Regions from separate parts of the Ruegeria sp. YTSA144 genome, predicted to be linked through region 4. Evidence: riboswitches for the same ligand, from Rfam matches in the RefSeq annotation. Region 4 holds a riboswitch; each other region holds the start of a gene.
What was found. A riboswitch is a leader RNA that binds a small molecule or an ion and turns the genes downstream of it on or off. The one in region 4 is predicted to bind cobalamin.
Positions count from the first base shown of each region.

Region 1: it holds a riboswitch for cobalamin, as region 4 does, so the genes downstream of both, AC2FF8_RS19405 (hypothetical protein) here and AC2FF8_RS10905 (DUF1636 family protein) in region 4, are expected to answer to the same signal.
Region 2: it holds a riboswitch for cobalamin, as region 4 does, so the genes downstream of both, AC2FF8_RS20015 (DUF4198 domain-containing protein) here and AC2FF8_RS10905 (DUF1636 family protein) in region 4, are expected to answer to the same signal.
Region 3: it holds a riboswitch for cobalamin, as region 4 does, so the genes downstream of both, AC2FF8_RS18410 (DUF1636 family protein) here and AC2FF8_RS10905 (DUF1636 family protein) in region 4, are expected to answer to the same signal.

Region 1 is NZ_JBXWNA010000014.1:45,198-53,077, forward strand. It holds gene nudC (NAD(+) diphosphatase) at 1-833, opposite strand, end outside; gene AC2FF8_RS19385 (bifunctional 2',3'-cyclic-nucleotide 2'-phosphodiesterase/3'-nucleotidase) at 1,016-2,884, shown strand; RNA gene ffs (signal recognition particle sRNA small type) at 2,924-3,022, shown strand; gene rsgA (ribosome small subunit-dependent GTPase A) at 3,191-4,216, shown strand; gene AC2FF8_RS19400 (alpha/beta hydrolase family protein) at 4,256-5,176, opposite strand; cobalamin riboswitch at 5,247-5,468, shown strand; gene AC2FF8_RS19405 (hypothetical protein) at 5,560-5,967, shown strand; gene AC2FF8_RS19410 (protein-tyrosine phosphatase family protein) at 5,959-6,471, opposite strand; gene AC2FF8_RS19415 (DNA polymerase III subunit gamma/tau) at 6,643-7,880, shown strand, end outside.
Region 2 is NZ_JBXWNA010000017.1:9,514-17,393, reverse strand. It holds gene AC2FF8_RS20025 (sugar ABC transporter substrate-binding protein) at 1-675, opposite strand, end outside; gene AC2FF8_RS20020 (ROK family transcriptional regulator) at 928-2,052, shown strand; cobalamin riboswitch at 2,178-2,376, shown strand; gene AC2FF8_RS20015 (DUF4198 domain-containing protein) at 2,508-3,293, shown strand; gene cbiM (cobalt transporter CbiM) at 3,300-3,911, shown strand; gene AC2FF8_RS20005 (NikL family nickel/cobalt ECF transporter subunit) at 3,908-4,483, shown strand; gene cbiQ (cobalt ECF transporter T component CbiQ) at 4,483-5,262, shown strand; gene AC2FF8_RS19995 (energy-coupling factor ABC transporter ATP-binding protein) at 5,259-5,909, shown strand; gene AC2FF8_RS19990 (hypothetical protein) at 6,014-6,226, opposite strand; gene AC2FF8_RS19985 (hypothetical protein) at 6,303-7,301, opposite strand; gene AC2FF8_RS19980 (hypothetical protein) at 7,294-7,880, opposite strand, start outside.
Region 3 is NZ_JBXWNA010000011.1:60,432-68,311, forward strand. It holds gene AC2FF8_RS18390 (precorrin-8X methylmutase) at 1-456, opposite strand, end outside; gene AC2FF8_RS18395 (ferredoxin-like domain-containing protein) at 456-1,577, opposite strand; gene cobN (cobaltochelatase subunit CobN) at 1,574-4,867, opposite strand; gene cobW (cobalamin biosynthesis protein CobW) at 4,873-5,928, opposite strand; gene AC2FF8_RS18410 (DUF1636 family protein) at 5,930-6,304, opposite strand; cobalamin riboswitch at 6,397-6,603, opposite strand; gene AC2FF8_RS18415 (SLC13 family permease) at 6,830-7,880, opposite strand, start outside.
Region 4 is NZ_JBXWNA010000004.1:78,981-86,860, forward strand. It holds gene AC2FF8_RS10880 (GcvT family protein) at 1-1,452, shown strand, start outside; gene AC2FF8_RS10885 (inositol monophosphatase family protein) at 1,719-2,498, shown strand; gene AC2FF8_RS10890 (FecCD family ABC transporter permease) at 2,522-3,532, opposite strand; gene AC2FF8_RS10895 (ABC transporter substrate-binding protein) at 3,534-4,484, opposite strand; gene AC2FF8_RS10900 (ABC transporter ATP-binding protein) at 4,501-5,274, opposite strand; gene AC2FF8_RS10905 (DUF1636 family protein) at 5,271-5,627, opposite strand; cobalamin riboswitch at 5,725-5,921, opposite strand; gene AC2FF8_RS10910 (D-lyxose/D-mannose family sugar isomerase) at 6,021-6,686, opposite strand; gene AC2FF8_RS10915 (carbohydrate kinase family protein) at 6,703-7,629, opposite strand; gene AC2FF8_RS10920 (glucokinase) at 7,670-7,880, opposite strand, start outside.

The DNA.
Region 1 (7,880 bases), on a different contig from region 4:
ATCACGATGTCGCGCGACAGGGCCTCGCCGGCGCATCCGAACATCAGGGATGCCGGGAAAGGCCAGGGCTGGCTGGACAGGTAAGACACCGCGCCAACAGGTACGCCTGCCTCTTCCATCACCTCGCGGCGCACCGCCGCTTCCAGCGTTTCGCCAGGTTCGACAAATCCTGCCAGCAAGGAAAACATCCCCTCGGGCCACCCCGGAGATCGCCCCATAAGCACACTGTCCCCATGCGTAATCAGCATGATCACAACCGGATCCGTGCGCGGGAAATGCTGCCCGCCGCAAGACGGGCAACTGCGCTGCCACCCCCCTTGCGACACATCACTGGCTGCGCCGCAGCGGGCACAGAAGCGATGTGTTTCGTGCCAACCGACAACCGCCTTGGCCGATGCGGCCAGTTCGGCATCACGGGGCGACAATCGCGCCATGATCCGGCGAAGCTCGGCAAAGACATGTCCTTGGGGCAAATCCGGATGCTGCTGTTCGGATCTGTCCACGAACTCTCCCAGGCCAGTCAGATCCAATCCCTCTGCCCCCCAGGCCGAGATATCCGCGGCAAACAGGGGTGCGCCCTCGGCACTCAGGCCCAGAAAAACCGGTGCTTCGATTACGCCGCCGGGGCCATCGCTGACCAGCGGGTGGGTCATCTGCGTCAGGGCAAGCTGATCCAGCGCCGCGCCCACGACCAGAAGCTTGCCTCGCCACAACAATATGCATCGCGCGGCAGGGTTGCGCGCCATCTCGGACAGCTTCTCTGAATCCCCACGAAGATGTGCTGCCCGATTCAGGCCCGAGCCGCCGAAAGTCACCTGCTCTGCTTTTTTCATTGGAATTCCTTCTGGTCTTGCGCACAGGGCTGCCATGTCTCAGGCCCTGTTGCAATGGCAATTCAAGACGCAAAACACAGAGACGCGCCGCCGAAAAGCCGCATGGCAGCCTCGGAAAAATCATCTAGACTGCGTTTTGATGATTTTAGCCCATTGCCACATTCAAAAGCAGAACAACAAAAGTGAAGCAAAACCCAACGACGCAGGCTCACCCCACAAAAGACCGTGGGCGTATTCGTATTCTTGCCACCTCCGACCTGCACATGCATCTGACCGGTTTTGACTATTACGCGGACACACCAGACCCAACGCTTGGGTTGACTCGCACCGCCAGCCTGATCCGCAAGGCCCGACACGAGGCCACAGACGCGCTGGTACTGATGTTCGACAACGGGGATTCGCTCCAGGGAACGCCGATGGGCGAATGGGCCGTTCGGAACGACACGCCCCACCCGATGATGCAGGCATTCAAGGCGCTGGACTATGATGCGATTGGTCTGGGCAATCATGATTTCGGGTTCGGGCTGCCGACATTGGACAAGACCCTTGCGCAAGCCCCGTGCCCGGTTCTGTGCGGCAATCTTCATCGGTCCGGAGAACGACAATCATGGCAGCGTTTTGCGATCCTCGACCGTATCGTGTCGGTGGGAAACAAGGATGTACCCATTCGCGTCGGCGTGTTTTCGGTTCTGCCACCGCAAACAACACGTTGGGAAGAACACAATCTGAACGAAACCGTAGCGGCGGACGACATCGTTGTCGCGGCCCGGTCCCTGACGCGTCTTTTGCGCGTAAAGGGGTGCGATCTGATCGTGGCGCTCGCCCATTCCGGGCTTGGACACCCGGACACAGCGACCGACACTGAAAATGCCGTTATTCCCCTGGCCGCGATCGAGGGCATCGACGCTGTGGTCGCCGGGCACACTCACCTGACCCTTCCCGCACGCACCGGCGCGCAAACCCCGAATGTGGATTACGTGAAAGGGCTGGTGCATGGAACGCCGGTTGTCATGCCCGGCTCGGCAGGCGCATATCTTGGAGTAATCGATCTGGCCGTTACCCTACAGCCCCAGTCGGGGCTGCGTGTTGTTGACAGCCACGCCGAATTGCGCCCGGTTTCGGTGGACGGCACCGCGATTGGCGAAGATTTGGCAATCGCGAATCTGGTTGAACACGCACATCAGCAGACCCGTCAGGACATGGCAGCGCCCGTTGCGCACGTCTCGGAGACATTGCACAGCTATTTCAGCTTCTGTGCGCCGGATCGTGGATTGACGCTTGTTGCCGCCGCACAAGCAGCCGCGTTGCGCCCTTTTTTACACGGCACCCCGCTTGCAGAGCTGCCGCTGTTGTCAGCCGCGTCACCAGCCAAATGCGGCGGACGCTCTGGCCCCAGACACTACACGGACGTGCCGCCCGGTGAAATCTGTCTGCGTCACGTGGCGGACCTGCATGTCTTTCCCAACGAGTTGCGCGCGGTTCAGATCACGGGCGCGCAGCTGCTGGAATGGTTGGAGATGTCAGCCAGTGCATTCAACCAACAATTCCCCGATGCCGAGGCAGAACTGTTCGACCGGGATCGGGCGGGATACAATTTCGATGTCATCTTTGGCCTGTCCTATCAGATCGACCCGTCGCAACCGGCGCGTTACGATGTCGGGGGGCAAATGATCCATCCCGGCCACAGGCGAGTGCATCATCTGACTTGCGCGGGCCAAGCCGTGCGGCCGGATCAGACATTTGTCGTTGCGCTCGATAATTATCGCGCAAGCGGAGGCGGACATTTCCCGCATGTGTCATCGACCCCTGCCATAGATCTTCCCCCGCTGGATATCCGGGACATTTTGCGGGATTACATGACGCACCGCCTGCCACCCGACCCATTGGCCCGGCAACCTTATCCGTTCTCGCTGATGCCGAAATCGGGGATGAAGACCATTCTTCGGACAGGGCCCGGTGCTTTGAAATATGTCGACGAATTGAACAGGTTCGCCCCCAAGATTCTGGAACCTGACGAACAGGGTTTTGCGCGCATTCGCCTGACGCTCTGACGGGTTGTCTTTTGCCGAAGCCTTCCCTATATCCAGAATCGAGAGGTTGGCGCGGGCGAGCGCCTCGCCAACCTGGTCAGGTCCGGAAGGAAGCAGCCACAACGAGCCCCGCTTGGGTCGATGTCCAACCTCTCACTTTATGAACCTTAATGAACCTTGGCCGCAGGAGGGCTTTATGATTGTAGCAAAGATCCTTCGGGCAGCACGGTTCTGACCTCACGGTATCAACTGACTGCCTGAACACATGACCCGGGGATGAGCGATTGCCATCCGTCGGGAGTGCTGTATCTGACGACAGGCAGGCCAATGTTTCTTACACTTTCGGACCTGGGATGGTCCTCTCACTTTGCTGCGCAACACGCGGCTTATCCTTCCTGCACACCTTTTCGCATCACTTCCGTTCATCGGGACCGCCTGATCGGGCTGAACCCGGATGGTGAAGTCCCGTTGCTGACCCTCGATCAATCAACCGGCACCTATGCCGTTGGCGACTGGGTTCTCACCGACGACGACAAACGCGTGCGCCATTTGCTCGACCGGCGCAGCCTGCTGCACCGGCGCGCCGCCGGAACAGGTGCCGCGACGCAACTGATCGCAGCCAATGTCGATGTGCTGATCATCGTCAGTTCCTGCAATGCCGATTTCAATCTGCCCCGGCTGGAACGATATCTGGCGCTTGCGCATCAGGCCGGGTGTTACCCGGTCGTCGTTCTGACGAAGGCCGACAAATCGGCGGACCCTGAAAGTTTCACGGGACAGGTACAATCATTGGACCCGTTCCTGACGGTTCTGGCGATCAACGCGCTGGACCCGGCAGAGGTTGAAAAGGTTCTGTCCTGGTGCCCCAAAAGCCAGACCGGAGCGCTGGTTGGCTCGTCGGGCGTTGGCAAGACGACGCTTGCCAATACCATGACCGGTCAGGTTCTCGCCACCTCGGACATTCGCGAGGATGACGCGCGGGGCCGGCACACGACGACCGCTCGGGCACTGCACCGGATGCGCAACGGCGGCTGGTTGATCGATACACCCGGTATGCGCGCGTTGCGCCTGATGGACGCTCAGGACGGGATCGACGACGTTTTCTCGGACCTTGCCGCGTTGAGCCGGGACTGCCGTTTTTCGGATTGCCAGCACAGCTCCGAGCCCGGATGTGCCGTGCAAAAGGCGATCAGCCACGGCACGCTTGACCCGGCTCGATTGGACCGGTGGCGCAAGCTTCGGCGCGAAGATCAGCGCAACTCAGAAACTGTCGCGCAGTCCCGGGCGCGGGACAAAGCGTTCGGCAAGATGGTCCGTGGCGTCATGAAGGAAAAGAAGCTTCGCAACCGGTGATGGCAGGACGGTGCCCGGCCCGTCCTGCGCCGCGTCTGGTCAGGCGATCAGTCGCGGCCAAACCGCTGCGTTGCGCCGGGCAAATGCTCCGATATGTCCAACCTCAGGCAACCCGAAATCGGCGGGGCTCAGCAGGTGACGGTTGGCATCGGGGCCGTATAGTTCCGCAAGCCGCCAAACCGCTTCCGGCGGCACCATCTGGTCGTCCTCGAAGGTGAACAAATCCACGGGCGTTCCAGAATCCTTCCACTGCGCCGCAGGTAACTCATGCCCGATTTCAGGCACATAATTCAAAGGCGCGGTACACCATTTGCGCCACTGCCAATAGACCGATGCCGGCAGGTCCGAGCCAAACCCGATCGCCTTTCCGGGAAGGTAGCCAAGGGCTCGGGCCAAAAGCGGAGCATGGCCGTACCAGAACAACCCCGCCAAACCCCGATAGGGCCACGGATGGTCGCTTAGGGTCACAAGCCCCGAACACACACAGATCATCCGGTCAATCAGATCGATATCCGGTTGCACAGGCCCCAACATCGCGCCGACGGAATGGCCGATGGTCCAGTGTTTCGCATTCGGGTATCGCCGACGCATTTCCGCCCGTGCCGCGGGCATGTCGATCAAGGCCCAATCCGCCATGGTCGCACGCGAATCTTTCAGGCGGCCGGTCAAGGAATGCCCATAATCCCGATAGTCATAGGTCAGGCAGGCCATACCCTTCTCAGCGGCAAGCCATCGTGCGAAATGACGGTAATAATCACGCGGCACACCCGTTGCACTGTTCAGCACAACGACGATTTCGGGCGAAGTCAGCGGGCTATACAATCGGGCGGACAGTGTTTTCTGCCCGGAAGGAAAGCGAAACTCCTCGGTCAATACCGTTTGCTCTGTATCCAACATGATCTCTGGCTTTTCGCTTGGTAAATCCGGTTTCCGAACCTCGACACCCTCGACATTATGCATGAACCTACATCGTATCCAGCATGACCAAGCGTCCGGCCAAAAGATCGGCTTGACTCGATGCGTACTCAAACGCTAGCGGTTGTGTGATGGTTTCCGGCCTCCACAAGGGGTCGGGATGAAAAGGGAACACGGTGCGGTAATGTCTGGTCATGCAGGCAACAACCAAATCCGCGACTGCCCCCGCAACTGTAAGCGGTAAGCGATGCCAAAACACCACTGGCCCGAAAGGCTGGGAAGGTCGGCAAAGCGATGACCCGCAAGTCAGGAGACCTGCCATCGGAAACGAAACCGAAACTCGGACGGGGTGTCCGGGCAGGTCCTGACGGCATCACGCTGTCCCACCTGTCCCAAATATCCTGTCCACCACGCGCGGAGGGCGCAGGATGATCTGGAAGACAAAAACGCATGAATTCAGTGCAACAGTATGTCAGCGGACGGGCAAAACCTGCCCCGCTTTGGCGCGGCTGGCGCGCTCGATATCCGAAGCCATGACCCAGGCGACCTCGGCCACAAGTGATGATTTCGAGATTGAGGGCAGCAGCGAGCTGTCACATTGCACCGACGGATGTCACGCAGTTTTCAGGGCGCAATCAGACAGCCTTCGTGTCTTTTGCGGCACGCAGCCCGAAGCAGCAATTGAGCCCCTGAACCTCTATGCCGAATTGGTCTTCGGAAACACGGTCAGTGCGATGCCATCCGGCGTCGTGCAAACCCCACCCTGCGCGATGATCGAAGTTTCCACGATCCGGCCGCGAAAACCTGTTTGCGCGCCCGCGCAGATTTCAATCTGAGTCCAGACTGACCTGTGCCTGCGCACGCTGCGAGGCCCAGGCCAGTTGCGCATCCGTTTCGACGGCGCAGGGGCGCACCGCCCGCAATCGTTCCAGCGCTGTGTCCGCGCGTTCGCCGCATTCAATCATCAGCCGCAGAACAACCATACCTGACCTGCCACAGCCCCCACGGCAATGCACCAAAACGCGACCTCCTCCTGACAGCGCGTGTCGGGCTGCGGCGCTGACGGACGGCCACGCGTCATCAATCGCTTGTGTCGGCGCTCCGAAATCTTCGATCGGCAGGTGAACCCATCTGCTGGCGCGGCTTTGAATGTCGCTGCCGAAATCCTTCGCCCCATCCTGAAGCATCTCGACATCCGTTGTCATCGATACAACAAGCCCCGGCTGCCAGCCTGCGATCATATCCAGATCGCTGAAATAATCCCCGCCACGTCCGGGCATCGAGGTCAGTGCAAGCGTTCCGCCACCGACTTGCAGGGCGTAGATCACCAACTGCGACATGAAACGTGTCCTCCCCAAAGAACTCTTTACAAAAATGAGTCATTAAATCTGCTAACGCAGTTTAGTGCGAAAGCGACTCGTTTCTAAAACAAAAATCATCACACCACGCTGTGGACGCGGGCAACGGTGGCCACTACGCTGTGCCCAAGCCCCGAATCCCAACGAGAAGACATGACAGACAGCTCCAGCCCCGCCTATCAGGTTCTCGCCCGCAAATATCGCCCGGAAACCTTTGCCGATCTGGTGGGTCAGGATGCCATGGTGCGCACCCTGAAAAACGCGTTCGCGGCCGATCGGATCGCGCAGGCCTTCATCATGACTGGCATTCGTGGCACCGGCAAAACCACGACCGCGAGGATCATCGCTAAGGGCATGAATTGCATCGGTCCGGACGGAACCGGCGGCCCCACAACCGAACCCTGCGGTCAGTGCGAACATTGTGTCGCCATCATGGAAGGCCGCCATGTCGACGTGATGGAGATGGACGCCGCCAGCCGCACAGGCGTCAACGATATCCGCGAGATCATCGACAGCGTGCGCTATCGCGCCGCCAGCGCGCGTTACAAGATTTATATCATCGACGAGGTCCACATGCTCTCGACCAGCGCCTTCAACGCGCTGCTCAAGACGTTGGAAGAACCGCCCGCGCATGTGAAGTTCATCTTCGCGACCACTGAAATCCGCAAAGTGCCTGTCACTGTGCTGTCCCGCTGCCAGCGCTTCGACCTGCGCCGGATCGAGCCCGAAGACATGATTGGCCTGCTGCGCAAGATCGCCGAATCGGAAAACGCCCAGATCGCCGAAGACGCGCTGGCGCTGATCACCCGAGCAGCGGAAGGATCGGCCCGGGATGCGACCTCGTTGCTGGATCAGGCGATTTCGCACGGGGCTGGCGAGACGACCGCCGATCAGGTCCGTGCAATGCTTGGACTGGCAGACCGTGGCCGGGTTCTGGACCTTATGGATATGATCCTGCGCGGCGATGCCGCCGGTGCACTTACCGAGTTGAGCGGCCAATACGCCGAAGGCGCGGACCCGCTGGCGGTGCTGCGCGATCTGGCCGAGATCACGCATTGGGTGTCCGTCGTGAAGATCACGCCTGACGCGGCGCAGGACCCGACGGTTTCTCCGGACGAACGGACCCGGGGCCAACAGATGGCCGAGGCTCTGCCGATGCGGGTCCTGACCCGGATGTGGCAAATGCTGCTGAAGGCGCTCGAGGAAGTCTCGGCTGCCCCCAACGCCATGATGGCCGCTGAAATGGCCGTTATCCGCCTGACTCATGTGGCTGATTTGCCCAGTCCCGAAGAACTGATCAAGCGATTGCAGGATACCCCGCCACTGCCGCCGGGCGGGCCCAATGGCGGCGTTTCGATTTCCCGACCGGACGCCGGTCCGGCGCCGGCTGG
Region 2 (7,880 bases), on a different contig from region 4:
GATCGTCGGATCCTTGGCCAGAAGGTTTTCCATCGCGCGGCGACCACCTTCTTCGTTGCCGGCGGTGACATCACTTCCGACCAGACGGGGGTCATCTTCATCGCCGATCACGTTCGGGTCCGCCAGATCGATACCGAAGCCTTGCAGGAAACCCTGATTGCGCAGCACATCCACTGTCGGCTGGCTGACGGCAAGATCCAGTGTCGCGATTTTGGCGTCGTTGGCCGCGTCGCCCAGCGTGGCTTTTGCCCATTGTCCAATCAGCAGCCCGGCCAGGAAATTGTCCGTGGCAAACGTCGCGTCGGCCGAGTCAATGGGTTCCAGCGGCGTATCCAGAGCAATAACCAGAACCCCTGCATCCCGCGCCTGCTTCACGGCCGGAACGATGGATGAAGTGTCCGAAGCCGTCAGCAGAATGCCCTTGGCGCCGTCCAGAATGCAGGTCTCAATGGCTTGCACCTGCGTTTCATGGTCGCCGTCAACTTTGCCTGCAAAGGCTTTGAGCGTCATTCCCAGCTCTTCCGCCTTCGCTGTCGCGCCTTCCTTCATTTTGACAAAGAACGGGTTGGTGTCTGTCTTGGTGATCAGGCAAACGGTTTCACCGTCCGCCATTGCACTGCCAGCCATGGCAGTAACCCCGAGCGCAGCTGCACCCGCAAGTTTTGCAAGTTTCATCGATTATCCTCCCAGTTTTTCCTATGCCGAGTAGGGCACGAGGGCGATCAGGCAAAAATCCTGATCCCATAAGAAACAATCACAAGAATCGAAATTTGAGTCAATAAATAAATCACTCTTAATTATTATTGACAGGGCGGGCGGGCTTTCCCATTCTTCAGCAGGAAAGGGGTGGTCGTGCCGGAAAAATCATCACGGAAAAATTCGATTGGTTCACAGGGGTCAGTGGTGCGCGGAACCAATCAAAGCGGCATGCGGGCCCGCAACGAACGGCTGGTGTTGTCGCTTGTCCGACGTCATCAGGCCCTTGCGAAGTCCGAACTCGCGCGCATGACCGGACTGTCGGCACAAACGGTTTCCGTCATCATGCGTCAATTGGAAAAAGATGGGTTGCTTTTGCGCGGTGAACCGGTCCGTGGGAAAGTCGGGCAACCTTCCGTTCCCATGCGTCTCAACCCGGATGGTGCGTTTTTCTTTGGGCTCAAGGTCGGGCGCCGCAGTACCGAGCTGGTTTTGACTGACTTTGTGGGAAACGTGCGGCAACGCAAGCGGCGAACCTATGACTATCCAACGCCGAAAGCCACTTTGGAGTTTTCCACGCAGAGTCTGGGCAAAATGATGTCATCCATGTCGCCCGAGGCCAAAGGCAGGATTGCGGGTCTTGGAATTGCCATGCCGTTCTACCTGTGGGACTGGGCCCAGGCCCTTCAGGTTCCTCAGGAAGAAATGGACCCGTGGCGCGTATCAGACCTGAAGGCTGACCTGGCTGGTCGCCTCGATATGCCGGTTTTTCTGCAAAATGACGCAACGGCGGCTTGTGGTGCGGAACTGGTATTCGGTCCGGCCGATGGACCAAGGGATTTTCTGTACTTCTATATCGGGTTTTTCATTGGCGGCGGTGTGGTTCTCAATGGCGCGATCTTTTCGGGGCGTGGAAACTCGGGGGCGATCGGCCCCCTGCCTGTGCCGGATGGTACGGGCGGTGTCAGGCCGCTTATCGACGTGGCCAGCCTTTATGTGCTCGAGCGTGCGATCACGACAGCAGGGGCGACCTCGCTGTCTTTATGGGAAACGACCGAACGTTGGGATGTGCCAAATGTTCAACTGGAAAACTGGTTGAAACAGACGGCGAGCGGGATTGCCCATGCGATTGTCTCATCCTGTAGCCTGATAGATTTCGAATGCGTGAAGATTGACGGCTGGATGCCGCAGGAAATCAAGGCGCGTTTGGTTGAAATGGTCGAAGACAAACTGTCCAAGCTGAACCTGACCGGTCTTGAGCGCCCCGTGGTGCTGGAAGGGACCGTGGGCCCGGAAGCACGCTCACTGGGCGCGGCAAGCCTGCCATTGTCGGAAAGGTATCTTTCAGAAGCTTAGGCATGAAATCATCCTGCTGCCTTGGATTTTTCACGAAGTCGATTTACCCGCCCAAAATTGCCGAATTCAGCATTTTTTCGACGGCCACGGCACATTTTCGTTGACCGAGGGCTGAGTTGTCTGGCAAGCCGCTCGGCATGTCCGGTTCCGGGGCTTGCTCTGGAATCAATAGGGAATGCGGTGCGGGCTCAGGCCCAATTCCGCAACTGCACCCGCAACTGTAAGCGGCGAGCAGGGCTGAAACGCCACTGGGGTTTGCCCGGGAAGGCCAGTCCAACGCTTTGACCCGCAAGTCAGGATACCTGCCGGACATGTGCCCTCTAACGGGCACTCCTAATCGGCGACGGGATGTGCGTCGGACCAGGATGCCTGAAAGGGTAATTTGGCGTCGAATGTCCTGTGGTCAAAACGAATTTCGCGCCGGGATTGGCGCGACGGGACAAGGACGACTGTTCATGAAAACGCTGCTCAGTGCAGCCGCTGCCGTGATGGCACTTCCTGCCATGGCAAATGCGCATTTCCTTTTGGAATACACCACCGACACCATGATCGAGAAACCGGGTGATGTGCCGGTCAAGCTGATTTTCTGGCATCCGTTCGAAAACGGCCATGTCATGGATCTGGAAAAGCCGCAGGAATTCTATGTGATCCACAACGGTGAAAAGACCGATTTGCTGGATACGCTGGAACCTATCCGGTTCACCGGCGGGCAAAACGAGGGCGCGGCGTTCAAAGGCAGTGTCCCGGTCAAACGGTCGGGTGACTATGTGCTGGTGACGGTTCCTCAGCCTTACTATGAGGAATCCGAAGACATCTATATCCAACAGCTCACCAAAGCCTTCCTGAACCGCAACGAATTACCGACCGACTGGATGAATCCCGTGGGTCTGCCGACCGAGATTGTCCCGCTGAACAAGCCGACCAACATCATCGCGGGTTCAACCTTCACGGGCCGTGTGCTGGCTGATGGTCAGCCGGTTGCGGGGGCCGAGATCGAGATCGAATACATGGCCGCCGAACCCGACATGGACAGCGCGGCCGCTTCTGCACCGAAAGTGTCCCCTATGCCGGGTGGTGCGGTGGTCGCCATATCTGACGACAACGGGTATTTTTCGTTCGGCGTTCCAAAAGCCGGCTACTGGGGTTTCGCAGCACTTGGATCCGGTCCGGCAACCGAACATGAGGGCAAAGAACTCAGCCAGGATGCGGTGATCTGGATTCGCGCCTGGGATCTGGAGTAACCCCGAATGCACATCGTCGACGGAGCCCTTTCCAACCCGGTTGTTGTTGGCGGCGCCATAGCGGCCGCGGGTGGGATCGCCATGGGTCTCAGGTCTCTGGATCTTGATCGCATCCCCACTGCCGGTGTGCTGTCAGCCAGTTTCTTCGTAGCATCGTTGATCCACGTACCCATTGGTCCGTCGTCGGTCCATTTGATCCTCAACGGTATGGCCGGGCTGCTGCTTGGTTGGGCCGCATTCCCGGCTTTGTTCGTCGGGCTTTTGCTACAGGCGGTCTTCTTCGGCTTTGGCGGGTTGACGGTGCTGGGGATCAACACCGTCAATATCGCCCTGCCCGCGGTGGTGGCCGGAATGCTGTTCGGTCGTCTGATCGCGCGCGGGACACCTTTGCATGGTGCGATTTGGGGCGGTGTCGGCGGCGCATTTGCAATTGCGGCGACAACCGGCATGGTCGCGATTTCCCTGGCGCTGTCGGGGGATGAGTTCCTGCCCGCTGCCAAGCTTGTTTTCTTCGCCCATATTCCAGTCATGGCCATCGAGGCGATTATGACCGGGTTCGCCGTCTTGTTGGCGCGCAAGGTCAAGCCCGAACTGTTTTTCAGAGGAGCAACCACATGAAGCATCTGGTTGTCATACTGGCTGTGTGCTGTGCGCCCGTGCCTGCCCTGGCGCACAAGGTCATAGCCGGCGTTTTCGAGTCGGGAGACGTGATCGAGGGCGAGATCGGCTTTTCCAACGGTGATATGGCAAGCGGGACCGAGGTCATTGTCACCGGCCCGGACGGGGCCGAGCTGGGTCGATCGGTCACGGATGCGGACGGTTTCTTTGTCTACACGCCGACCTCGGCCGTGGCGCACACCTTCTTTGCTGACCTTGGCGCCGGGCATGTGGCCGAAGTCACGATGTCTGCCGAAGATGTCGCGCGGGTTCTGGGTGTTGCCGTGGCAGAAACCGGAGACTCGTCTTCGGCTGCTTTGACACCGGCCAGCGGTTCGGCGGCTTCTCTCAGCGTCGAAGAACAGCAGGTTATCGCCAAAGCCGTGCGTGATGAATTGCGCCCGCTCAGGCGCGAGATTGCGGCCTATCGCGAACAGAATGACCTGCAAACCATCCTTGGCGGGATCGGGTACATCGTTGGTCTGTTCGGTCTGGGCTTTTACATGGCGGCCCGCCGCAAGCTGGCGTCCTGATGGCACACGTTCTGGGGCACCAAGAAAAAACACTGGCCGAAGCCGGTGACGGGCCGGACGGTCTGATCAGCCAGCTGGATCCCCGGATGCGTATCGTCATGGCGGTTGCTTTTGCTGTCGTGACCGTGGCGCTGTCATCCCTCGGCGCGCTTTGCGTGGCGCTGACAGTGTCGCTTTCGCTTCTGATAGTTTCCCGTCTGCCGTGGCGAAAGACGTTGAAGCGAATGGCCATGATGGATGGGTTCATCCTGTTCATGCTGGTCCTGCTGCCCTTTTCGATGCCCGGAGCCCCGATGTTCACGCTTTGGGGATTCCCCGCAAGCTGGCAGGGTTTCTGGAAAGCGGTCGAGATTGCTTTGACCGCCAATGCCGTGATCCTGTCCCTGATGGTTTTGGTCGGCACGATGGAGCCAGTCACTCTGGGTCACGCCTTGCATCGTCTGCGGTGCCCGGAAAAGCTGGTTTACCTGCTGATGTTCACGATCCGGTATATCGAGGTGTTGCGGGAAGAGTATCTGCGCTTGCGCGCCGCCATGAAGGTGCGCGGTTTTCGGCCAGCAACAAACTGGCACACATATCGCAGCTTTGGCTACCTTGTGGGCATGATGCTTGTGCGCGCGATCGAAAGATCGGAACGCATCCTGGCCGCGATGAAGTGCCGGGGGTTTTCCGGGCGTATGCCGTTGCTTCAGGAATTTGCCCTGACCCGCGCGGACATTGTGTTTGCGGCTGGTTTCAGCGGTCTCTGCCTGGGTCTGATCATTCTGGAATTCGCATGACACTGATCGCGCTAGAAGACATCTGTTTTTCCTACCCCGGCCAGCCACCCGTTCTGGACGGGGCCAGCCTGAGCCTGAATGCCGGGCAGCGCCTGTCTCTGACTGGTCCGAACGGTGCGGGAAAATCGACGCTCCTGCGCATCACGCTTGGGTTGCAGCGCCCGAGTTCTGGCACCGTCACCGTTTTTGGTCAGAAACGCGTGGAAGAGGCCGATTTCCACGAAGTGCGCCGCCGGGTGGGGCTTGTATTTCAGGATGCGGACGATCAGCTGTTCTGCCCGACCGTCGCCGAAGACATCGCCTTTGGGCCGCTCAATCTGGGCAAGACCCGTGACGAAGCGCTTGCCATTGTCGACAAAGTTCTGGGCGATCTGGACCTGATACACCTGAAGAACCGCATCACACACAAGTTGTCAGGCGGTGAAAAACGGCTGGTGACACTGGCGACGGTTCTGGCGATGGATCCCGAAGTGCTGTTGCTGGACGAACCGACGAATGCGCTGGATACGAAAAACGAAGCGCGCCTGCTGGAAATCCTGCGCGCGTTGCCACAGGCGATTCTGCTTGTCAGTCATTCGCCGGCGTTCCGCTTGGAACTGGCACCCGATGAACTGGATCTTCGCGACGGGAAGCTGGTGCCGGTCTGAACTGTTCCCGCGATAACCGGACATGGTGGTTTCAGAAATGCAATCACACCGCCTGAGCCTGGCCATGAATCCGACAGCAAGCCCAGTGCGTCGTCAGGCCTTGGCTATGTGCGCTTACGGCTCATCAGTCCATATCTGACCGCCCATGCCCGAAAAGACCCGCGTCTGCGCCTGTCCTGTTTCACAGGTTGCCTGGATTGCGCACCGCCTTTGCGGTTGAATTCGAACACGTCGATTATCCGCTCGGCACAGCCACAGGCTTCGCCCATGCCGACTTTGGCGAAATAGAATTTCTCGAAACGTTCCGGGTTTTGCATGGCTGACCTCCTGAATGCATTGAACCTCATGAAGGGTGCTCTGCCAAATCACTTTCCCGCATTTCAGGCAGCTGCGCTATGGCGCGGCGAACTCGTTTCCTGTCCAGACATTGTCCAGTTGATTGAAGACCGGTGAGGTGATGAGCATTTCAGCGGAATAAAGCAGTTGCAGCTCATCCGCAAACCGCGTGACGCCCGGCACAAGCCCGGTGATATTGCGCCATTCAGCCCAGGTTCCGGGATTTGACAGGCTGGTCGGATTGCCGGGATCAGCGGGCTGGTGCCACCCGGCGGCGTTCAGCAGCGGCGTGAGCGCAAAGCGCGCATCATTGCTGTCGACCTCGGTACAGGCAGCGGCATCGCATTCCCAACTGGTCCAGTCCGCCGCCGCGATGGTTCCGGCGATCGGAGCGGCGGCGTCGATGACCCGAACTAATACCTCGAAACCGCCACCAGCAGTCGGGCGGCTGAGCGACAGGGGATCGGTTGCCACGGCGTGCAAAGCCGCAGTTGGCGCCAGGCTGAGTGTTCGGCCGATCAGAGCCAGCTGCGCAGAGCCGTCTGTTGCGGGAGCAGACCCCGCAGCAGGCAGGGTTCTGACAGGTGTCAAAATCGGAACCGCGCCACCACGGATCGTGATTTCCTGCACCGCATTGTCAAAGGCCGGAACAAAGTCGCTGCGGATCGTATAGGTCAACGGGAAGCTGGGTTGTTGCGGCCCCGCAGGTCGGGCGCCATCACGGGTGACAAAGGACAGCGGTGGAACGGCACCGGGCTGTGGCAGCGAAATCTGCGGCCCCGCTATGCCCAGAGCGGCTGCGATCATGCGCGCGCGCTGTTCGGCCTCTCCATACTCGCTCAGCAGATTTATGTAGCCGCCGATCTCGGTGATATTGCGCGGCGCAGGGATGCGGGATGGGGCAATGTCGCCTGCGATGGCAAGCCTGTGGGCAATCACCTCTCGGGCGCGCTGTATCGCCGGAGAATTGGTGGTTTCGAGAATATTGATGATGGCCTCGGCAAGGCTTTCATCGATACCGGGTTCGGCGGTTGCATTCGTGCTGGTGTCACTCATCGTCGTCCTCCGCAGGGGCGCTCAGGCCATTGAGGAAATCCAGAACGGATTGGCTGCCGTCTTTGGTTGCGCTGCCGTCATCCGCATCCGTATTGGCTTTGGTAAAGGCCCCGAAAAGCTTGGCCAGAAGCAACGTGTTGGAGGGATTGGCCAGAGCGGCAGCACCGCCGGGAAAATCCTTGAACAGGTTTTGCGTGAAGGCCGCCCGGTTGCCATCCGGTTGCCCGCCGATCAGCGCAGAAACTCCCGAGGCGTTCTTGGCGATATCCTCAAACCCCTTGATCTTTGCGGCATTGTCGGCAGCTGACTTTTTCTTTTCGGCAGCTTGCTTTTTGGCTTCTTCCTCTTTGCGGGCCGCGGCGATCTCTTGCCCTTTGCCCGCCAGTTCAGTGGCCTTGCCGACAAGCTCTTTGGTCAGATCCGTCGCCGTGTCTATGGCCTTGTCCCGACCGGCGGCGACCGATTGCGTTTCAAGGGCCAGTTGCGCCTGCAACTCTTTCAGTCCCGTCAGATCGGTTCCCGCCCGTGCAAGATCAGGCGCGGCCTTGAGGATCTCGGCCAGTTGCGAAGTGGGCACGG
Region 3 (7,880 bases), on a different contig from region 4:
ATCCGGGTCTTCCAGCATGTTCAGCAAATGGAACAGTGCGGTGGGCGCATTGCCGATGGCGACCAGCGCGCCCTCCAGATGCGGCCGCCACAGCTCCAGCGCAGCGGCGGAACGGGTGTTGCTCATCTCGGCGGCCAGCGGGCGTACGCGTTCATCGTGCAGGGTACAGATCACTTCGTTGTCGGCGGGCAGGCGGAAGCGGGTGACGCCTTCGCTGACCATGCGCGCATCACACAGGATCGGTGCACCGTTTTCCAATGCAGTACGGGCCGTTTGCACGAAGCCGGGCGAGAAATGCACGAACTCTTCCAGCCCGACCATACCCGCGGCGTGGATCATGCGAACGGCAACCTGCTCTTCATCGGCATCAAACCGGGCCAGATCAGCCTCGGACCGGATGGTGGCAAAGCTCTCCTTGTAGATCGCTGCGCCATCGGTTTCGTATGTATAGGGCATCAGGTGAAGTCCATGGTCATGAGTGTTTGGGGGTCAAGCCCGCGCTGGCAGGGCTCATCCCCCGCGCGGCCCTGTTTGACAAGATCAAATCGTCCGTTATCGCCTACCAATGTGATGTCCGCAGTACCCATGCGAGCGCATCCCTTGCTACAGCCTGAAACATGGAGGCGTCCGGAAACCCGCGAAGCCAACGCCCGGGCGATGTCGCGCGTCTCTGCCTGCGCCTGCGGGCAGAACGGCGCGCCGGGGCAGGCGTCGGTGGTCATCAACGGATCGGTTCCATCTTCGACAAACGCCGGGGCAGGTATCGCCGCCCCGCCTTCCAGCAGGATCAGCCGCCACGGGGTGACGCGCAGGGCGCAAGCACCGCTGTCCTCGAACAGATCATACAGCTTGCGCGCCGGCAGCGACCCAAAAGCCGCGCCGTACAGAGCACCCAGTTCGCAGGGGCCGGGTTGAAGCCTTGCGCCAACTGATCCGGGCGCACAGCCTTGCCATTCCTGTGGAAGGGAGTCGATGACGCGCGCCATGCGGCGCCTCTCGGGCGTGTAGGTTTCAGCAAACCACATTGCCAGCGCGATCGCGTGGTCAATGGCGTCGGTCTCGGTCACGCTCCGCCCGGTTTCGCACCCGTCAGCGCGCAGGATCAGGCCGTCTGCACCTGTTTCCAGACGAATATCCGCCGAATCCGACGCCAGCAGACGTTCGGGGCCCGTGTCGATGGCAAAGCCGAATTTTGCAGGCAGGGCCGGCAGCTCCGCAAGCCGGTCGATCAGGTCACGGGTCAGTCGAGCGGTCAAATCGCCCGCCTGATAGAGCGGTGTAACCAGAATATTCCGGCGTATCTCGATACCGGGTTCCGCATCCAGCAGGTTCAGCGCGGCAAGCTCTTTGAGCAGGGGCTGGTGGTCTTCCTCTTCCACGCCCCGCAATTGCAGGTTGGCGCGATTGGTCAAATCGATCGAGCCGTTGCCAAAACGGTCCGCCAGATCGCACAGTCCCAGAGCCTGATCGGCGTCCAGACGCGCCAGCCGGGGCCTGACCCTGACGACCAGACCGTCACCGGACATCATTGGTCGATGGGCGCCCGGGCACCAGCCCTGAACAATCGGAGCACTCATCTCAATACCTCCAGATCAGCCCGGATGGAATTCCGGCGCGTGTTCCAAAGCCCGGCCTCAAGCAGCGCGCGGAACCGGTCCTGCATGGCTTGATGAGCTTTGGGATTGGCCTCTTGCAGGAACGCGTCCACCTCTTCGTTGCCCAGCGTGGCATCATGGTAGAGGTCAAAAAGATGCGGTGCGACCGTGCCGGACAGATGCGCGAATGAGGCCATATGATCCAGCGTTGCCGCGATTTCAGCCGCCCCCCGGAAACCATGGCGTTGCATCCCGGCGATCCAGTCGGGATTTGCGGCCCGGGCGTGGACGACACGGCTGATTTCTTCGCGCAAAGTACGGGCACGCGGATTTTCGGGGTTGGTGTTGTCCAGATGGTAAAGCTGCGCGGTTCCGCCGGCGATCTTCTTGGCGGCGGCAAAACCCGCCTCGTGTGTGGCATAATCGTTGGCCAGAAGAAGATCGGTTTCGGTCAGGTCCTGCAAGTGGACAAAACTGTCTGCATTTGCAACGCGTTGGGTGATGCCGTCCTTGTCCTGCGCGATGTGTTCGCCTTCCAATGCAAAGGAACTGGCCTCAAGCCACGCCTCGCCGGCCTGTGCACGGGCCTCGTCGGTATACACCTCGGAAAGCTCGGTCATGTTGACGCCATAGCTTCCGGGCGCAGGTCCATAGACACGCGCTGCCGGCTCCTGCCCGGCATAGGGGTTCCAGTCCGTCGCTTCATCGCGCGCGGCCAATGCGCGAACCGCTTGGCCAAACAAAGCGGACAGCGTCGGGAATACATCCCGGAACAGGCCCGAGACCCGCAAGGTCACGTCCAGGCGCGGGCGGCTCAGGTCAGTGATCGGCAGAACCTCGATGCCGGAAACCCGCTCGGACCCTTTGTCCCATACGGGTTTGACGCCCAGCAGGTGCAAGGCCATGGCAAATTCCTCGCCGGCCGTGCGCATGGTGGCTGACCCCCACAGATCGACGATCAGCCCTTTTGGGTAATCGCCTTCTTCCTGAAGATGGCGTCGCACCAGTTCCTCGGCCAGTTTCACGCCTTGGGCATAGGCCGCACGGGTCGGGACCGACCGCGGATCGGTGGTGTAAAGGTTCCGCCCGGTGGGCAGAACATCTGACCGACCACGATAGGGTGAACCCGAAGGCCCGGCATCGATCCGTTTGCCTTCGAGCGCTTTGATCAGCGCGTCGCGTTCGGCATGGGCTGACGGGGCCGGATCGAAATTGCCCGTCACCTCGGGCACGCGCCCGAAGATGTGCAGCCCGTCGCCAAACTGGCTTTCCTTGATGTCACAGACAAAGCGGTCGATGCGGGTGATCGCTTCGGCGGTGCAGGTTGCCTGATCAAGGCCGAGATCGCTTTCCAAGCCAATGGCCTGCGCTTCACCACGGATATCTTCCTGCAAGCGGTCACGGCGTTTGGGGTCAAGCCCGTCGGCGTTGGAAAACTCGTCCAGCAGCGATTCAAGCCGCACCATCCGATCCGGCGTGCCGCTGTCCTTCATCGGCGGTGGGATGTGGCCCAGCGTGACGGCTCCGATCCGGCGCTTGGCTTGCGCGGCCTCGCCCGGGTCGTTCACTATAAACGGGTATATCACCGGCAGATCGCCGATCAGCGCCTCGGGCCAGCAAGCGGCAGACAAGGCGACCGATTTTCCGGGCAACCATTCCAGCGTTCCATGTGCGCCGATATGGATCAGCGCATCCGCACCCAACCCTTTGCGCAGCCACAAATAGAAGGCGACATACCCGTGGCGCGGGGTGCGCGAGAGGTCATGATAGTCGTCATCCCGCAACTCGGGCGTGCCGCGTTCGGGTTGCTGCGCGACCAGCGCCTTGCCGCGTCGCATTGCGGTGAAATGGAAGGCCCCATCGGCACAGGCCGGATCATCTTGGGGCGCGCCCCATACGGTGTGCAGATCGGTGCGCAGGGTCTCGGGCAATTCCGCAAGCGCATTCAGATAATCCCCGAGCGACCACGAAATCCGGGCGTCCAGAAGAGTGTCGGCAATCGGTTCGCCAGTCGCGATGTCATAGCCTTCTTCATCAAGATCCGACAGCATCGCCTCGGCCGAAGCCAGCGCGTCAAGGCCAACCGCATGCGCCATCTGCCAGTCTTTGCCGGGATAGGTGGACAGGATCAGCGCGGGAATCTGATCTGCCTTGGGTTTGTCATTCAGTGCAAGCCAGCCCGATACACGGTCGATGATCGCTTCGATCCGGTCCGGTTCGGGCCGATGTGCAAAGCGCGCGTATTCCAGATGCGGATCACGTTTGCCTGGTTCCTTGAAAGACGCGATTCCCGCCGAAATCCGCCCATCGACCTCGGGCAGTACCACATGCATGGCCAGATCGGCGGGGGACAGCCCGCGTTCCGCCTCGGCCCAGGCTTTGCGGCGCGAGGTGGCGAGAGCGACCTGAAACACCGGCACTCCTGCCGCGTCCAGAGGCGATGTTCCCGACGCGCCTTTGCCCGAAAATGAAGTGGCATTGACAATGGCGGATGGGTTCAGCGCAACAACCTGGTCCCGCAACCAGTCGGCGGCTACAGGCGCCTTGAGCGACGGGGCAAACAGGCCCACCGCCTCGAACCCACGAGCGCGCAGGCTGCGGATCAGGGCCGCGATCGGGGCGGTGTCCGCCGAGGTCAGGTAAGCGCGGTAGAAGGTGACGAGGATGCGTTTGGCGTTACCTTCGAACGCGGTTTCCACCGGGATTACGCCGCGATCCGGACACCACGCGCCACATTCGGGCAAGGTCTTGGCGCCCATCACCGGCCCGGCATAAAGCCCCGCCGCCAAAGCCATCTGCGCCAGCGCCGCCTGTGCCGCGACCTCGCCGCCGGTATCGCACAGATGCGCCAGCCGCCGCAGGGTGGAAACGGGCAGGGTGGAATAGTCGTCCAGCCGCGTGTCCTCGCGCCCGTCGGCGGGTAGCACCGCCAGCGCGATGCCTTTGGCCTGCGCCAGCGCCAGCACCTGCTGCAACCCGTAGGACCAGTAGGGCACCCCGCCGATCAGACGGATCAGAATGCCCTTGGCGCCCTCTAACGTCTGTTCGACATAGGTATCGACCGACAGGGGGTGTTTCAGCGCCGTCAGGTTGGCCAGCCGCAACGAGGGCATCCGCCCCTCGGGCCCGCCACCACGATGCCAGCCCGCCGCGAACGCACCCAGGTCGCTGTCCGAAAAGGACAGCACCACCAGATCCGCCGGGCTCTGGCCCAGATCGGTCGGGGTCTCGGTTTCCTCGAGCCCGTGGCTTTCGCGGAAGACGACGTGCATGGGTCTTACTCGGCAGCCTCACGCACACCCACGAGGATTTCGCGGATTTCCGCCTCTTTGATATCGTCATGCTCGGCGATGACGACCAGACGCGAACGGCGTTCTTCGCCGGGTTCCCACGGACGGTCATATTGGTGCCGTACCCGTGCACCGACCGCCTGAACCAGCAGGCGCATGGGTTTGCCCTGAACGGCAGCATACCCTTTGACCCGCAGGATGTTCAGCTCATTCGCCAGACGCTCGATATTGGCCACCAGTTGGGTCGGATCGGCTTGCTCGGGCAACTCGACGATGATGCTTTCGAAATCGTCATGCTCGTGATCATGGTGGCCGTCGTGATGCGAGGGCCGGGCGTCCATGTCATCCTCGGCGGCGGCTTCCAGACCCAACACGACGCGAACGTCCACGGCACCTTCGGCCACTTCGACCACGGGCAGCGGGCGCGGCGCCTCGGCGGCGATGATCTCGCGCGCCTTCGCCACGCCTTCGGGGCCGGCGAGGTCGGGCTTGGTCAGCAGGATGATGTCGGCGCACGAGATCTGATCCTCGAACACTTCGGACAGGGGCGTTTCGTGGTCGATCGAGTCATCGGCCATGCGCTGGGCATCCACCGCTTCGACATTGGGTGCGAAACGACCGGCGGCCACGGCCTCGGCATCGGCCAGAGCAATAACGCCGTCCACGGTGATCTTGGAACGGATATCGGGCCAGTCGAACGCCTTGAGCAACGGTTTGGGAAGCGCCAGTCCCGAGGTTTCGATCAGGATGTGATCCGGTCGCGGCTCCAGCGCCATCAGGGCCTCGATGGTGGGAATGAAATCATCTGCCACGGTGCAGCAGATGCAGCCATTGGCCAGTTCCATGATGTTTTCCGCCGGGCAATCCGGGATGGCGCAGGATTTCAGGATGTCGCCATCGACGCCCACATCGCCGAACTCGTTGACCACGACAGCAAGGCGCTTGCCCTGCGGGTTCTGCATCAGGTGACGCACCAAAGTGGTTTTGCCCGAGCCGAGAAAGCCGGTGATCACTGTGACGGGGAGTTTTTCGAGGTTCGACATGTCAGGCTCCAATCGGGGGAATGCGCGAGGCACAGTTCTTGCGAAAATGTTCGGGGCGTTCGCGCCATTTCACCAAGCCATCTTCAGTGGCCAGATACTTGGTCGCACCGTCGACAATGACGTCGACATGATCTGTTTCGCTCAGGTTTTCGTACACGAAGGTCCAACGGCCCGGCCCGCCGCGCAATACGATCGAACAGCCTTGATCGCAGTTTGACAGGCATTCAACGGCTTTCAGGGTGACACCGTCGGGCAGGTCCGCCTGTTCCAGGGCCTTGTGCAACAAAGCGCCCGGGCGTTGCGCGTCATCTTCGACAGGCAGGCCGCGACGGCAGGTGGTACAGACCAGCAGCTCGACTGGTGTGGTCTCGGTCATGTCTCTCATCCCCCCAAATCCTCTTCGCGGGGGACGGGGTTTCATGCGGGCCACGATTGGTCACGGACCCGACACCGGAACACCCCGCCCGGTTTCAACTTCGGTTGTTGGCAGGTCTCCCGGCTTGCGGATGCCAGAGGCGGGCCTCTGTCGGATGTCCCGCCTTCCCGGCCTTTGGGCCAGTGGCATTGGGCATCCTCTCCGTTCACGGTCGCGGGGGCGGCTGCGTTTGGCGGCATGACCGTTGACGCATTCCCTTTTCATCGGCTGTCACCGACACCAACGAAAGGGACATGCGGCACCGCTGGCCTGCTTGTCAAGCGAGTCGCGCGCAACAATGATGCAAAGGAGTAGAAAGCGACCTGTGGGCGTCGATGGGCGGCATGTCGTGCGGGGTTCAGCCTGAGATGGGCCCAGAGACCAACGGTATCTCTGCTAGGGTCGTACACTGTGGTGAGCGGGTGGCTCAAGGGAACCTGTCCCGATGATGGGAAAAGACCACCGAATACCCCGGATCCTCTCGCGCTAATAAATGACGTTGATCATGAGCAGCGAGACGACCAGAAACAGCACAGTCATGATCCCTCCGGACCGCACGAAATCCATCACCTTGTATCCTGCCGGCCCCATGATCAAGGCATTTACCTGATGGGTTGGGATGATGAAGCTGTTCGATGTTGAAATGGCGACGGTCAGGGCAAAGACGGCCGGATTCCCGCCAGCCGCTATCGCAATCGATACCGCCAGAGGCACCAGCAGAACCGTGGCCCCCACATTTGACATGACCAAAGAAAAGGCCGTCGCCAGAATGGCGATGCCGGTTTGCAGCGACCAGATCGGCCAGCCGTCCAGAATTATCATGATCTGCTGGGCGATCCACGCAGCGGTGCCTGTGTTCTGTACGGCTTGTCCCAACGGTATAAGGCAGGCGAGCAGGAATACGGTGTTCCAGCCGACCGCGCGGTATGCCTCATCCACGCTGAGCACACGGGTCAACATCATGCCCACCGCGCCGGTAAGAAGACAGAGTGAAAGCCGGACATCCGTGAACAGGATCAACGACAGCGAAATGGCGAAAAATGCCAGGGCCCAGCCGACTTTTTGCGGCCTCAGCTCGTCCTGTGGAAAGTCCGTTGTCACAACGACGAAATCCGGATCTCGTTTGATCCGCATCAGGTTGTCCCATCTGGTATGCGCCACGAGCATGTCACCGGCCTGGAACTTTTCGAGCCCGATCTGAGTGGATTCGTGATCCTCGGTCTCGACATGGCTCAGCGTCTCTTCGCCGCGGTGAATGGCCAGCAGCGACATCCCGTAGGTCTTGCGGAACAAAAGCTCGCGGGGGCATTTGCCGATCAGCTTGCTGTCGGGCGTGATGACCACCTCGGCCACGCCTGCATTGGTTGGGGCGAACTCTTCGACGAAAACGTCCAAGTCGGGAAGAACGGTCAGCCCGTATTTCTCGGCGAATTTCTCGACCTCCCAACGGCGGCCGACGATGGCCAGCCGACACGGCGCTGCAATTTCCGCTGTCAAAACCTGAACCATCGAGGTTTTGCCGCGATAGAAGGTGGAA
Region 4 (7,880 bases):
GGCGAAGCGCCCGAGTTGAGGAATTTCTTTGTCGGTGCGGGCTTTAACGCCTTTGGCATCGCGGCTGGCGGTGGTGCGGGCATGGCGCTGGCGGAATGGGTGCACAAGGGTGAGCCGCCCTTCGATTTGTGGTCTGCCGATATCCGCCGCTTTGGCCGCCCCCATTTCGACACCGACTGGGTTCGCACCCGTACCGTTGAAGCATACGGTAAACACTACACGATGGCTTGGCCGCATGAGGAACATGACTCGGGCCGCCCCTGTCGCAAGTCGCCGCTTTATGACACGCTGAAAAAGCAGGGCGCGTGCTTTGGAGAGAAACTGGGCTGGGAACGTCCCAACTGGTACGCGGACGTGTCAAAGGGCGAGGTGGCCAAAGATGAATACAGCTTTGGCCGCCAGAACTGGTTCGATGCCGTGGGGCGCGAACACAAAGCAGCACGCGAAGCGGCGGTGTTGTTCGATCAGACGTCCTTCGCCAAATTCGCCCTCAAGGGTCCCGATGCTTTGGCAGCGATGAACTGGATCTGCGCCAATGATGTGGACAAGCCGGTTGGCGCGCTGGTCTATACCCAAATGTTGAACGACAAGGGCGGGATCGAGTGTGACCTGACCGTTGGGCGCGTGGCTCATGACGAGTTCTACATCGTCACCGGCACCGGCTATGCCACCCATGACTTCGACTGGATCGACCGCAGCATTCCCGAGGGTATGAATTGCCAGCTGTTCGATATCACTTCATCGAATGCAGTCCTGTCATTGATGGGACCAAAAGCGCGCGATGTTCTTGCGGCGGTGACGCGCGATGACGTCTCGAACAGCGGGTTCAAGTTTGGCACGATCCGTACCATCGGCATTGCGGGGTGCCCGGTCAAGGCGCTGCGTGTGACCTATGTTGGTGAATTGGGGTGGGAACTGCACCTGCCGGTGGAATATGCCCAAACGGTGTATGACGCCTTGATGGAGGCAGGGCGCCCGCATGGCTTGATAAATGCGGGATACAGGGCGATTGAATCGCTGCGCCTTGAAAAAGGCTATCGCGCCTGGGGCTCGGATATCGGGCCGGATCATACGCCGTTCGAAAGCGGCTTGGGCTGGGCCGTGAAACTTCGGAAGAATATTGATTTCAAAGGGCGTGCCGCTGCTGAGGCGCAAAAAACCGGCGGCGTAAAGAAGATGCTGGCATGTTTCACGGTCGAACCCGACGTTGTTCTTCTGGGGCGTGAAACGATCTATCGGAATGGCGAAAGGGTCGGATGGCTGACCTCGGGCGGCTATGGCTACACCGTCGGAAAGTCGATCGGCTACGGTTACATCCGAAACGCCAAGGGCGTCGACGCGGAATACGTCACGTCAGGGACATATGAATTGGATGTCGCCACTCAGAGGGTACCTTGCGAAGTAACACTGCAACCACTGTACGACCCGCAGATGAGCCGGGTGAAGATCTGACGCGAGCGAGCAAGAGATGATCAACCGACACACGCACAGCGATCGGAACACATGGGGAAAGCATACAAACACGGCAAATCCGCCCCGAATGTTCGGAAGTTCGTCGAATCTGGCTGTTTGCGACCTATAAGCCTTTGATAAAGTTCCATTATTGTCACACCTCACGCCAATCTGAAGACTGAACCTCATGACGCCTCATTCAGCCTTGAGGGCATGCAACCCTTCATCCGCCGGAAATTGGATGACTTCAGCCGAAAGGACCGGAAATGGTAACCCCAGATGCGTTGACTGAGCACGCGATGAAGATTGCCGGTATTGCCTCGGAGTCCGCGATGCGGTTTTTCCGGGGATCTTTGGGCATTGAATTCAAGCAGGATGAAAGCCCGGTGACGCAGGCCGACAAGACAGTTGAGGCAGAAGTACGCACCTACTTGAAACAGCATTTTCCCGAGCACGGCATCTTTGGCGAAGAGCACGGGCAAGAATCAGGCGACGGGCGTCATATGTGGGTGATTGATCCGATTGACGGAACCCGTTCGTTTCTGTCCGGTCATCCTTTGTTCGGGTTTCTTTTGGCGCACCTTGTGGATGGGCACCCTCGGTTGGGGCTGGTCGGAATGCCGGCCTTGCATGAGACCTATTTGGGTGTGGTTGGTGACGGCGCCAGCCTGAACGGGCGACCGATAAAAGTGTCGCAAACCACGCGTCTGGATCAATCGGTTTTGTATGTGAACGAAGGGGACAAGATTTATCGCGATCATCCTGACCTGTTCAGCCGGCTGATAAATGCAGGGCAGACGCGCCGATTTGCCTATGATTGTTACCCCCATGCCTTGCTTGCTTCGGGCCATGTCGATGCTGTGGTGGATTACGATCTGCAACCTTATGACTATCTGGCGCTCTCACCTCTGATCACGGCTGCTGGCGGCGTGATGACCGATTGGCAGGGGCACGCTTTGACCCTCGATTCAGATGGCGCGGTCGTTTCCGCCGCAACCCCTGAACTGCACGCAGAACTGCTTGACCTCATCAATGTCGAGAAATGACAGTGTTGCGCGACCTTTGGAAACTAGTTCCCGCGATCGGATTTGAATAAATACAAAAAGACAAAAAGTGATCCTATTGACGTTGTGACGATTCCGACGGGCAACTCCTGCGGAGCCAGAAGAAGGCGTGACAAGATATCAGAGAGTGTCAGCAGAATGGCGCCCACGATGGCCGAGACGATCAGCAGGTTTCGATGCAGAGTTCCGGCGATGCCGCGTGCAATATGAGGCACCATCAGCCCGACGAAGCCGATGACACCGGCAACGGATACGAAACTGGCCGTCGCCAACGCGGCCACGAAGAACATGCTGAACCGCAGGCCCTGAACGGGAATTCCCAGTGACGAGGCTGTGAAATCTCCGGTCAGCAGCGCGTCAAGCCACCGGCTGCGATAAAGGGAATAGCTCAGGATCAGGCCCAATCCGATCAGGACAAGCGGGAAGGTTTCCCATCTTGCCAGTCCCAGACCGCCAAGCATCCAGAATATCACCGAATGCGCAGCGCGATTGTCGCCAGAGAAAATCAGGTAATTGGTGATCGCGGAAAACAGAAAGGACACCGCCAGGCCAGCAAGGATCAGTTTTTCGGGTGCGCTCGTACGCAAGCCCTGAACCAGCGCCAGAACAATGCCGGATGCGATCAGACCGCCGCAAAACGCCGCCAACGGCAACGTCCAGATTCCCAATACATCACCCGTGACGGTGATCACCAGAACGGCGCCAGCAGCAGCACCAGAGGACAGACCGAACAGAAACGGATCTGCCAGATCGTTTCGCGTCGTTGTTTGCAAAACAACACCAACGACGCCCAGTCCCGCACCAATCACGGCGGCAAACAGGGCGCGGGGCAGGCGAAGGTCGAAGACGATCCGGTGCAAAGGCGACATGTCTCCGTCCACCAGACCGGTTCCAAGGCCGATGGCCGAAAAAACTTCGCGCACGGGGATTGGGGTGGTCCCGTAGACGATGGACAACAGCAAAAGGGCGGTCAGAACAACCGCCCCCAGCAAAATCAAACGGCCCAATTGGACCATATCAGTTGATCTCCGGGTGCATCGCCTTCGCCATCTTCTCGATCGCCTCGATATTTGCCGGACCGGGCGTCAGTTCCTCGTAACGCAGGCCAATCCAGCGCTCGTTCTTTACCGCGTCCGTTTGTGACATTACCGGGTGATCCTTGAGGAACTGGAAAGTGTCCTCTGCGCCGTTGCCGGCCTGATAGTCGAGCAGCACCAGAAATTCCGGGTTAGCCGCGGCGACGGCCTCCCACGACGTGCGACCCCAGCTGGTATCCAGATCATGCGTCACGTTCTCGCCACCCGCGGCTGCGATCATTGCATCGGGAATGGCGAACTTGCCGGCGGTAAACGGAGCATCTGCCGGCCCGTCCAGCAGGAACACGCGGGGCTTCGCCAGATCGGCTGTTTTTGCTTCGATGGCGGACAGTTGGTCCTTCCAGCGGGCAACCAGCGCCTCGGCCTTGTCCTCGACCTGCATGACCGTGCCCAGACGCAGAACGTCATCAAACAACAGGTTCATGCTGGCCTCGGGGCGATCCTTGTCCAGATGCACGCAGCTTTCGGACAGGATCATGGTCTTGATACCAAAGGGTTCCAGCGTGTCGGGCGTGACGTCACCGCCGGGTTTCATGCCATAGTACCAACCGGCAAAAAACAGATCGGGTTCGACGGCCACAAGGTTTTCAATGGTCGGGTATTTGGGGGCAAGCTCTGGGATATCGCCACGCTGAGCATCAAAATCAGGGCTTGTTTTGTACCAGCCGGTAATTCCGGTAAGCCCCACGATCTTGTCCTGAAGGCCGAGCGCAAAGGCCATATCCGTCATGTTCATGTCATGCACGACCAGACGTTCCGGCGCCGAGTCAAAAGCCAGCGGTTCGCCGCAATTGTCCACGGTGACGCCCTCTGCTGCCACCCCACCTGCCAAGCCAGCGAAGACGACCACTGGCCAGAGTTTCTGCATCATATGTAAGCTCCTGTTATTATGACAATTTCCGTTTTCGGATATCCAGTGCGGGGATCATGCGGCCTTCGTGCTGAAAGCACAGATAATCCACGCCGAATGTCTCACGTACCCGGTCTGGGGTCAGAACTTCGCCAACAGGCCCGAACCCTGTCAGACGCGTGGCTTTCATCAACGCCACATGGCTGGCGAATTCCGGGATCATGACCAGATCATGGACGATCATGACGACCGTTACCCCCAGATCAGCGACCAGAGACAGCATGTGCCCCTTGGCATCGGGGTCCAGATGGTTGGTTGGCTCGTCCAGAAACAGCAACGACGGATTCTGGGCCAGCGCGCGCGCGATATGTGCGCGCTGACGTTCTCCGCCCGACAGTTGACCCATCGTCTTGTTGGCAAAATGCGACAGCTCGGTCGTCGTCAGCACCCGTTCAAGATCAGCCTTGTGCTGAGCCACCGAACGTTCGCCCTGAATCGGGATTTGTCCCAGCGCAACGTAGTCTTGCAGGCGCATCCGTCCGTCGGGCATTTCCTGCTGTCCGACCACAGCAATGGAGCGGGCGCGTTGGCGGGCGGACAGGGTACGAAGGCTTTGGCCTTCTATCCAAACATCACCCAAGGCAATCCGTTCAATCCCGCACAGCAGTTTCAACAGAGTGGTCTTACCGGCGCCGTTCGGCCCGGCGATTGCCAGAATTGATCCTTCTTCCAGACGAAAGGATACATCCTGCAACAGGATATCACCATTGAGCGCGTAGTACTCCAGATCCTCGGCAACCAGAAAGCTCATGATGTCCCCCGGGTTGGCAAAGCGGGTATTCGCGACAGGGTCTTTGCGAAAAGGGCAGGAGGGCGGTCCGAAGCGCTGGTCCAGCCATCGTCGCTGTCGCCGAACTGGGTCGCGAATTCGACCAGGGCATCCAGGTCGTGTGATGTCTTAATGTCGCCGAACAGGTACTGCGCTTTGCCTGCGGCCTGAAATCCGACGGTCATGGCCCGTTCACAACCTGCCATGCAGGCCACCATTCGGGTTTCAAAACCGTCAGGCAGCTGAGCATCCAGCGCGTCTTGCGCAGCCTCGGCAGGCATCGTCCCCTGACATGTTGAACAGATCAGAACGTAGTGATCAGAATAGCAGGTCATTGCCGTCTCCGTCGTTTGCCAGATGCAGACAGAGGGCACATACCCAGATATTACGCAAACGCGCCATCAAGCCTCCTTCGGGGACGCCCCGCCCCGGGTTGGTTACCATGCGATGGCAGGTCTCCTGACTTGCGGGTCAAGGCTCGGCCCACCTTCCCAACCCATACGGGTCAGTGGTGAAGTGGCGTCGCTCTCCGCTTACAGTTGCGGGGGCAGTCACGGACTTGGCACATTCCAGCGCCGCACCGTGTTCCCATTTTCATCCCTTACGGAACCATCCCGCTCAGCTAGTCCGGCTATGCCAGACTTGTCAAGCGGCAGGCGAAAGGGTGGTGGATGGAATTGCAACAGTTGAGCCAGCGATCCTGCTGCGCCAGCCCGGACCGAACGGTGTCAATAGTCTGATACAAGAAGAAAATCCGGATCGGTATCTTCCTCGACCTTCGAAAACCGTGGGATCGGCTCTTCGAACACATTGTCCGTACGGTCGTCATTCACGGTCGATACCTCGCCAATAAGGCAATCGCCGCGCTCGGCCCAGAAAGCGTGCCAGATGCCGGGCATCAAAGTTACGCTTTGCCCCGGCTTCAGCCGCAAGTGTTCTCCGGGTTGCAAGGTTACAGGGCAGGCATCGCTTGGGACCGTCACCGGATTGTCGCGGTCGACGCCACCGTTTGGATCCGACGCATGAATTTCCAGAACGAGGTCGCCGCCGCCCCGGTTGATGATGTCTTCTGCCTTGACGATATGCCGGTGCATCGGAGAAAGCTGATTGTCTTTCGAGATCAACAGTTTTTCCGCATAGAGCATCCCGCGCCCGGATTTCAGATCCTTCGCCTCGCCATTGCGCAGAGTGAACAGAAACAGTCCAAGTTCGTCGAAACGGCCTTGTGCGTAATCGGTTATGTCCCATCCCAACCCGCGGCCGCGGATCGTTTCCGCCAGAGGGCTGCGCATTTTCTCGGGCGACCAATCCGCAAAGGGTGGCAACACGGCACCGAAGGACTGAATGAATGCTTGTGCCTGGGTCTTGATACGGTTGATTTCGGAACGTTTCATCATGCTATCCCGCAGGTCAAAGTTCGTGCGCCCAGGGGGGTTCCGCCCCGGCTCGGGAAACGGTCACGGCCGCCACGTCAGCGCCCAGTTCCATGGCTGCTTGCAGGCTTTCAGCCGTCAATCCGCGCAGACCTGATTTGGTCAGATGCCCTGCACGGCTGAGACCGGTCAGGACGCCGGCGTTGAACGTGTCACCTGCGCCGATCGTGTCGACCACTTCAACGGGCTTCACAGGAACCGAGACTTCGGAACCATCCGCCAGATAGCCGTGCGCCCCGTCGCTGCCACGCGTGACGATGACAACGGAAGGACCCGCCTGCAACAGCACAGACGCCTTCGCGGCTTCGGATTCAGCGCCCGGAATGATCCAGTCCAGGTCCTCGTCTGAAACCTTGACGATATCCGCTTGTGAGATCATGCGGTTCAAACGCGCTCTGAACCGGGTTTGATCCTTGATGAAACCCGGGCGGATATTCGGATCCAGCATCACCGCCCGGTCGGAACCGTGGCGGTCCAGAAGGGCGGCATAGGCATCTGCGCAAGGTTCACAGGCAAGGCTGATTCCGCCGAGATACAGGGCAGAGACAGCAGGAAGCTGATCGGGCATGTCTTCGGGCAGCAACATCCGGCCCGCGGTGTTTTCATCAACAAAGCTGTAAGTCGCGTGCCCTTCCGAGAGCTGCACAAAGGCAAGCGTGGTAGGACGGTCCGAGATGATCACATGTGTCGTGTCCACATGACTGGCCTTCAGCGCATCGATCAATTGCTGGCCGAACATGTCCGATGACAAACCTGTCAGCATCCCAACCGGAACACCCAGACGTCCCATCGCGACGGCTGTGTTCAGAACTGCACCACCGGTATGTGGCACAAAGCCCAGTGCACCCGACACGGTCGGTTCTGAGATCATATCTATCAGCGCTTCACCACAGCACAGGATCATGTCTTGGTCCTTCTCGGAATAGAAATTTCGGTTTGGCTGGTTACTGTCGCAGCGCGTTCTTGCAGAAGTTGTTTGCGCCGATGATCCCGAACTCTGCCTGTTCAGACACGTAAAGGTTCAGGGAACGGCGCAAATCGCTGAAGCGGCCGCCGCCGTTGAACGCATCCTTGAAGGTGTCACCGAAAAGCCAGCGGTTTTTCTCGGCAACGCCGCCCACAAGGAAAACGCCTCCCTCCGGCATCAAGGTGACT